Regions from separate parts of the Ketobacter alkanivorans genome, predicted to be linked through region 1. Evidence: predicted binding sites of a transcription regulator. Region 1 holds the regulator's gene; the other holds the start of a gene.

What was found. The regulator sigma-54, encoded in region 1, starts transcription at its own class of promoters, with help from an activator protein. The targets are predictions, from matches to a motif close to ANTGGCATNNANNTTGCTNT.
Region 2: Kalk_RS04095 (flagellar basal body rod protein FlgF) is a predicted target of sigma-54. The motif match lies at 1,989-2,008, and genes of this name have one in related genera.

What each region holds. Positions count from the first base shown of each region.
Region 1 is NZ_CP022684.1:4,026,913-4,031,192, forward strand. It holds gene hpf (ribosome hibernation-promoting factor, HPF/YfiA family) at 28-315, opposite strand; gene Kalk_RS17215 (RNA polymerase factor sigma-54) at 436-2,058, opposite strand; gene lptB (LPS export ABC transporter ATP-binding protein) at 2,246-2,971, opposite strand; gene lptA (lipopolysaccharide transport periplasmic protein LptA) at 2,968-3,546, opposite strand; gene lptC (LPS export ABC transporter periplasmic protein LptC) at 3,527-4,099, opposite strand; gene Kalk_RS17235 (KdsC family phosphatase) at 4,099-4,280, opposite strand, start outside.
Region 2 is NZ_CP022684.1:987,057-991,336, forward strand. It holds gene flgH (flagellar basal body L-ring protein FlgH) at 1-303, opposite strand, end outside; gene flgG (flagellar basal-body rod protein FlgG) at 320-1,105, opposite strand; gene Kalk_RS04095 (flagellar basal body rod protein FlgF) at 1,200-1,937, opposite strand; gene flgE (flagellar hook protein FlgE) at 2,061-3,398, opposite strand; gene Kalk_RS04105 (flagellar hook assembly protein FlgD) at 3,414-4,094, opposite strand; gene flgC (flagellar basal body rod protein FlgC) at 4,112-4,280, opposite strand, start outside.

The sequences.
Region 1 (4,280 bases):
TACAACCTTTGGAGTTAATCGCCTTGTTTACCAGCTCTTGGATTTTTCTTTGTGCTTCAGCACTTGGCGATCAAGTTTGTCGGTCATCATGTCGATGGCCGCATACATGTCTTCGGATTCGGCGTTGGCAAACAGGTCAGCGCCTTTTACATGAATTTTTGCTTCGGCTTTTTGTCGGTTCTTTTCGACACTCAGGATGGCTTGGATGCTGGTGATGTCGTCGGTATGGCGTTCGAGTTTTTGCATTTTATCGGCAACGTAGTCTTTCAGTGCGTCCGTAACGTCTACGTGATGTCCGCTGATATTGATTTGCATAGGCCACTCCTTAATCGTGGTTTGTTTTACTGCAACCCATTGGCTGGCGCGTTTGGGTTTGGTATAGCATCGGCCAGAAGGGCACCGATGATGTTCAACTCTGTATTCTATGACCAGAGGTCAAACCAATCGTTTCCTTTCATTGGAAGGGGGAATCATCATAGCCTCGCGGTATTTGGCGATCGTGCGCCGGGCAACCTTGATGTCCTGTTCCTCCAGTATGTTGGCAATTTTACTGTCGCTCAACGGTTTTTTTGGATTTTCTGCTGCAACCAGCTTCTTGATAATGGCGCGAATGGCGGTGGATGAACATTCGCCCCCCGAGGCAGTGCTGACGTGGCTGGAGAAGAAGTATTTCAGCTCAAATATGCCGCGGGGCGTATGCATGAATTTCTGTGTGGTTACTCGGGAGATGGTGGATTCGTGCATGCCTACGGCTTCGGCAATGTCGTGTAAAACCAATGGCTTCATGGACTCTTCGCCCTCTTCCAGAAAGCCGATCTGATATTCGACGATCTTGGTGGCTACTTTCAGCAGGGTTTCGTTACGGCTTTGTAAACTTTTGATAAACCAGCGGGCTTCCTGCAGGTTGTTTTTGAGGAAGGTGTTGTCGCTGCTGTTGTCGGCCCGCTGTATCAGGGAGGCGTAGCCACTGTTTACTCGCAGGCGGGGGGTGGCCTCCGGGTTCAGTTCTACTCGCCAGCGGCCTTTGTCTTTGCTGACAATGACATCGGGGATGACGTATTGGGTGTCATCGGATTCAATGCTGCTGCCTGGGTAGGGGTTCAGGGCCTGGATCAGCTCGATGGCGGCTTTTAAACGGGTTTCTGATAGCTTGCCCTTGCGCATGATGGTGGCAAAGTCGCGAGAGCCGAGGGCATCCAGAAACATTTCCACGACCAAAATAGCGTCTTCTCGGGTTGGGTCGCCTTTTGGCTCCTGTTTGAGCTGGATCAGCAGGCATTCCCGCAGGTCTCGGGCGGCCACACCGGGGGGATCAAATTGTTGAATGCGGTGCAGTACGGCCAGCACTTCTTCCAGTGAGATGGCGCTGCCGTCGTCGCCTTCTTCGGGTTCCAGTTGGATGCCCATGGCTTCCAGTTCGGCCTGCTGCAGGCGTACCAGGTCTGCCACTACGTCCTGCTGGGCGAGTACGCCGTCGCGGATGTCCTCTACGGATTGGGTGAGATAGCCTTTGGCATTGACGCCTTCAATGATGGCCATGGCGATCATGCGGTCCATGTCGGACATGTTGGTCAGGTTCAGCTGCCACATCAAGGAGTCATAGATTGATTCCGGGGCGCTGTTACGGCTGTCATAGTCGAAGTCATCGTCGTCGAAGCTGGTGCTGCCACCGGAACCTGCGGTGCCGTCGTATAAGGTATCCCAGTCGCTGTCCACGGGCAGCTCGCCGGGCATTTCTTTGCCTTCCAGGTCGACGGGGGCATCTTCGTTGGTGGTTGAGCTGGCTTCACTGCTGTCGCTGGACTGGGAAAAGTCCACGACAGGTTCTTTTTCGTTGGTGGTTTCGGTGCTTTTGTCGCTGGTATTTTGTTCGCTTGTGTCGCCGCTGTCGTTATCCGATCCTGACTCATCCACATCAAGTAGGGGGTTGGACTCCAGTGCTTCCTGAATTTCGGTTTGCAGATCCAGCGTGGAGAGCTGTAGCAAGCGTATGGCCTGCTGCAGCTGGGGCGTCATAGTAAGGTGTTGACCAATTTTGAGCTGTAAGGTTGGTTTCATTGATACCTAATTCAACTTCTTCAACGACCAGTTTTAGTGGGGTGTCACGGCCTTGTTGACGTTTTAGGCAGCCAATTATTGGCCTGTTTTCAACAGCTTAGTTGGGCCGTATTTCAACTGCGATGCTTTAATTGTAAGAGCAGTCAGCCCGCAAAGCAATTTACATGCCTGAAATTACTTAGAACTTTTACATATGAAATTGGTTGCCCAGATAAACCTCGCGTACTTTCTGGTTTTGCAGGATGAGTGAGGGCTCACCTTCGGCGATAATATGGCCCTCACTGACGATAAAGGCTTTCTCGCAAATGTCGAGGGTGTCCCGCACGTTGTGGTCGGTGATCAGTACGCCCAAGCCGCGATCCCGCAGATGGCTGATAATCTGTTTAATATCCGCAACGGAAATGGGGTCGACCCCGGCGAAGGGCTCATCCAGCAGGATGAAGGCGGGGTCGGTGGCCAGTGCCCGTGCGATTTCTACCCGGCGGCGCTCACCACCGGACAGGGCCATACCCTGGGATTCGGCAATGTGGCCAATGTGGAACTCCGCCAGCAGTTCGTCCAGTTTGGCCTGGCGCTGCTTTTTGTTCAGGTCTTTGCGTGTTTCCAGAATCGCCATGATGTTCTCTTTTACCTTGAGGCGGCGAAAGATGGAGGCTTCCTGGGGCAAGTAGCCGATGCCTTTGGCGGCGCGCCCGTGCATGGGCAGGTGGGTGATTTCGGTATCGTCTATCACGATGCGGCCTTTGTCTTGGGGGACTATGCCGATGATCATGTAGAAACAGGTGGTCTTACCGGCACCGTTAGGGCCCAGTAGCCCGACGATCTGGCCACTTTCGATGGTGATGGAGACATCTTCCACCACGGCGCGACCTTTGTAGCTTTTGGCTAGATTGGATGCTGTCAGGCGGCTCATGATGCAGGTATGGCCTTTTCTGTTGGGGCGGGAGCAGGCGCTGTTTGCGGTGCAGGCTCTGCCGCCGATGGCAGAATCATTTCCACTCGGCCTTTTATGTCGCCGGGCTGGTGATCCTGGGTCTGTCCCAGTGCTTGCAAGCGCTGGCTTTGGATTTCGTAAACGATCTCTTCGCCGCGAAAGATGTTTTCGCCTTGCACGATGGAAGCCTTGCGTTTTAGCAGGAGTTTCTGATCGCGCACCATGTAATCGATGTTTTTGGCTTTGGCGATGACTTCCGCCTGGTTGGGCTCGGGTACCTGTGAGAACAGGGCGGGATCACCTTCAGCCATAACGATATCCACTTTGCCGTTTTCGGTTCTGATTTTCAGGGAGTCGGCAGCGATGCGAAGGGTGCCCTGAGTCAATACCACGTTGCCGGTGTAGAGTGCGGTGCCGTCTTTTTCGTCAATTACGGCGGTGTCTGCGACAATTTTCAGCGGCTGTTGGCGATCGCTGTCCAGCGCCTGTGCCACGGGGGCTGCGCTTAGCAGGATCATCCAGCAGGTCAGCTGTTTAAGATTTTTCAGGTTCATAAATACTGGTGACTTTGTGGCGTAACGTAATTCGGTTGTTGGTAAGGTCTGCATCCAGCCCGGTTGCCTCTATATAGACGCCGCTTTGCCTGATCACGACTTTGTCGTCGGTGGTGGCGTAGGATTCCCGCGGATAGAGTATGAGGGTTTCTGTTTCCAGTACGGCGGCTTCCCGCACGCCCTGCTGAACAACGGTAACATTGCCGGAGAGGTTCAATTTGTTGGCTTCGTTATCAGAGGTGGCGCTGGCAGCGCTGGTTTTCCAGGATTCTTGTTGCTGCTCAAAGAAGGTGATGGTGGGTTTGACCATCAGGTTGCGATTGCTGGCAACGTACTGAAGCATGGATTCTGCATCCAGCAGAAACTCTTTGTTGCCGTGTTTGTCGTAGCTGTGCTGCTGCAATTCTATGGCGACCATGTCGGGTTGGTCGTAGGTGGTGCTTGCATGCTGTTTGGGGCTGAACCACTGATCCCATTTCATGTAGGTGTAGGTGCCCACCACGAAAAGTGCTAGAAACAAGCTGCTTAGAATCAGTTGGTTTTGTTGTTTCATCAGCTCAGATAGGGTTCCAGAATGGAATTGAGGTTACCTTGGGCCAGCATCAGCCAGTCACAGAATTCTCGCACCGCTCCGTCGCCACCTTTGGCTTCGGTGATAAGATCTGCGTGTTGTCGCACGATAGGCAAGGCATCGGAGACCGTGACGCCCAGCCCCGCCAGTCGAATGGCGGGCA
Region 2 (4,280 bases), 1.9 Mb from region 1:
GTCATCCTTATCAATGGCGGTCTTATTTGACTTGGATGAAACCGTGCGCTCCTCAAGATACAGGGTGATAATGTCGCCAATTCGGCGAGCACGTTTATCTTCCCAAAGGCTTATGCCCGCTCCACTGGCATAAATTGACCCGGTCGCACTTTGACCCGGGGGCGGTGATACAGGCATAACGGGTGAATACCGAGCATCTCCCGGGCGAGGCGTGGGAGCCGATGCACACCCTGCCATGAATAGAGCAACTACCACCCAAAATACCCGTACTGCTCTATCTGTTCGCCGCGAAGAACTCATCATATCTCTCCTATACCAACTACAGTTGTTGCCCAACGAACTGCAACATCTGATCTACTGTAGATATCACCTTTGAATTCATCTCATAGGCACGTTGGGTCTCGATCATGTTGACCATCTCCTCCACCACATTCACATTCGAGCTTTCCAGCGCACCTTGAATAATGGGGCCCAATCCATTTTGACCTGGTTCACCCTGCGTGGGCGCACCACTGGCTACTGTTTCACGAAACAAGTTACTGCCCATCGCTTCTAAACCCGATGGATTAATGAAGTCTGCTAATTGAACGTTCCCTATTTGGGTAGAATCCCCGGTTTGTGCATCTGATACTGTTACAACACCATCGGTGCCTATAGTCACATTCTGAAAACCTTCAGGCACAGTCAGGCCAGGCTCAAGCGGAAACCCGCCGGATGTAACCACTTGACCGGTAGAATCAATTTGAAACTTGCCATCACGGGTATAGTTAACCGACCCATCTGGCATGAGAATTTGAAAAAATCCTCGACCATTAATTGCCATATCAAGGCCCTGATCAGTTACCTCGATGTTTCCCATGGTGAACTCTTTTTGAGTTGCTACCATGCGTACACCAGTACCCAACTGAAGCCCCGATGGCAATTCAGTATTCTGTGAGGACTGACCTCCAGGTTGTCGATTAATTTGATACAGCAGATCCTGAAACACCGCGCGATCACGCTTGAAACCCGTAGTACTCACGTTTGCAAGGTTATTGGATATCGTTTTTAACTTAGTATCCTGTGCGCTTAATCCGCTTTTACTTACCCAAAGAGCTGAATGCATGTCTTGTACTCCGATAAAGCTGGCAATGCTTAACCTTGTTGAGGAAAAAAATTGCCGTTAATTCTTTTCCTATGACATTTATCTGTCGTTGTAATTAGTTCTGCAGGATCCGTGCCGAGGCCTCATCCATTTCTTTGGCGGCCTGCATCATCTTCACATTCATTTCGAAAAGACGAGCATGAGATATGATGGCCGTCATCTCATTAACAGGATTCACGTTTGATCCTTCCAACATGCCATTGATAACCTGCACATCTGGATCAGACTCGAGTTCAGAGCCATCCTTCATACGAAACAAGCCATCATCCCCTTTCACCATCTGCTGCTGATCCGGTTTGACCAGTTTTAAACGAGCGATCTGCGTTAGAGATAGCGGATCCTCTCCTAGACCTGTTATAGAAAGCGTTCCGTCGACCCCTACTACCAGCTTGTCGTATTCGGGCAGTACGATCGGGCCTCCATCGCCCAAAACGGGCAATCCTGTTCCTGTCGTAACCGCCCCACTTACATCCCGCTTGAGGTCACCCGCTCGTGTGTATGCCTCCGATCCATCCTGCAACTGAACTGCAAACCAGCCATCACCTTTTATCGCCACATCCAGATCTCTGGCTGTTTCCATATAAGATCCCGCACCTGTATCAGTTCCGGGCCGCTCGTTCATTGCGTAAGCTCTGGATGGGTGGTGCTCACCAAACACGGACATCGAGCGGTATTGGTGAAAATCAGCTTTGAAGCCAGCGGTAGATACATTCGCCAAATTGTTGGCTCGCAGGCTTTGGGCATCCAAAGCCTCCTTTGCACCTGTCATGGAGATGTATAAGAACTTGTCCATAGCGATTCCTGCACCGTCAATAATTCATCGAATTAAGTCTCACTGAGTAAAAGTGCAATTCGCTTGCCAGTTTTCAGGCAAAAAAAATCCCTGCTATGCAGGGATCTTTTTTGCCTGGTTTTATTACCTTATCTGAATGATTGTCTGCGTCACTGCATTGGAGGTTTCTATAGACTTGGCATTGGCCTGAAAGTTTCTTTGCGACGTTATTAACGTCACCAGCTCTTCGGTGAGATCTATATTGGATGTTTCCAGAGCACCAGACTGTATTAGACCAAAACTTGAAGTGCCCGCCTCCCCAGGAATAGGTTCTCCCGATGCTGTAGACGAGCGCCAAGTAGTGTTACCAATTTGCAGCATACCCTGCGGATTAGAAAATCGTGCCAACGCAACCTTGCCAACGGCGGTTGTCTGTCCATTTGAATAGGTGGCCTGAATAACACCTTGGTCATCCACACTCAAACCGGTAAGACGGCCGATTGTAAAACCGTCCTGTGATAACGCCGAAACCGAGAAAGGCGACGCAAATTGTGTTGGTGGATTACCGGCAAAATCAAAATATACTTGCTGCGTGGTATCGGCACCGTTGGTTAAAAACGAAAATTGATCCGTAAATATACCGCCGCCAGGATCGGTTCCTTGAAACACACCCTGTGAGTCAAAAGCCAGAACACCATAGCCTACACCATTCGCGTTAACCTCCGAACTGATAGCGCCACCCAATCCATCATAAACATCCAGGGTGTTTACACCACCAGTGTCATCAGTAACCGTCAAGAAAACACCCCACGTATTTTGCTGGCCACTTGTTCCCAAGTTGGGCTCTTTAACAAAATACGCAGTTGCTATGTGCGAATCCCCCAGGCTATCGTATAAAGTGATAGATGTAGACGCGGAATAGGTGTTGGAGTCGGTCGGATCAAACACGTCAACGTTCAAGTTGGTAGCATTGGCAGGCAGGTTTACACCGATCTCCACTTCAGCCGTCGCCTGGGGCGCACCCGCTGTATCGGGCAATTGCAGAGGCGTGGTACTGGACAGAGCTGTTGCCGTTACCGAACCATCATCATTTACCGGAAACACCTGTAAATACTGGTTTGATGCATTCACAACAAATCCATTTTCATCAACACCAAAATTTCCGGCCCGCGTGTAAACACGCTCCTGACTTATTTGATCCGGAGACAGTACAAAGAATCCCTCACCGCTGATTGCCAGATCCAAAGCTTGAGATGTAAAATTGAGATTGCCTTGATCAAATAGCTGTTGAACCTGCTGCAACAACACACCATTACCCACCGCAGTATCACTGTTGCCAAACGCAGAGTTCGCATAAATATCGCCAAACGCGGTTCTTGAACCTTTAAAACCTGTCGTTTCTACGTTAGCAATATTATTACTGGTAACATCCAGTTGCGCTTGCGCAGCATTCAGTCCACTTAACGCAATATTAAAACCCATGACCTTCTCCTGCTATCATCGTACTTCTTGAATTTCACTTGAATTAATCTGACCCACACCATTCAGGTTTAACAGCATACCGCCTTGATTATCGACGATACTGACACTGTTAACCCGGCTATACATACTGGTTATCAAAGCTTCATTCTCACCGGACATCGTGCCCTCAATAGATATTGAGTAGAGGCCAGCGGGCAGATCCTCACCTAGATTATTGGTTCCATCCCAGCTAAACGGTGTTTCAGCGCTGCCTATATTTCCCAGATCTCGATTTGCCACAACCTGGCCGGCAGCATCTTTAATGACCATCATAACGTCGCCGGATGCTTGGTTGGCCTCAATCATGCCGCTGATCTCACTGCCCTGCTCCAGATACCCAACCTGACCCGGCACTAACACTTCCCGCCCCACCAGAGCAGTAGCCTGTAAGGCCTGGCTGGATCGGTACATGGCGCCGATATCCTGCACGCTGTTACTTAGATTCTGAATACCTTCTAACGAGCTGAACTGTGCCAATTGCGCTACAAAATCGGTTTGATCTGTTGGTTTAAGTGGATCCTGGTTTTCTATTTGCGCCAACAGAAGGCGCATGAACATGTCCTTATCCGACTGGGAGGCCGACTTCTCACTTTCTGGTTTATTGCGAATAGAGAGATCATTCAGAACACTGTTAGCTTCAACGCTGTTAATAGCCATGATTTATCCTCCCCCCGTTACCGGCCTAAGCTCAACACTTGCTGCATCATCGTTTTTGCAGAACTCATCACATCTACGTTAGTTTGAAACGCGCGTGAGGCGCTGATCATATTGGCCATTTCTTCCACGACATTTACATTGGGATACGACACATACCCGTTATCATCCGCCATTGGGTGATGAGGC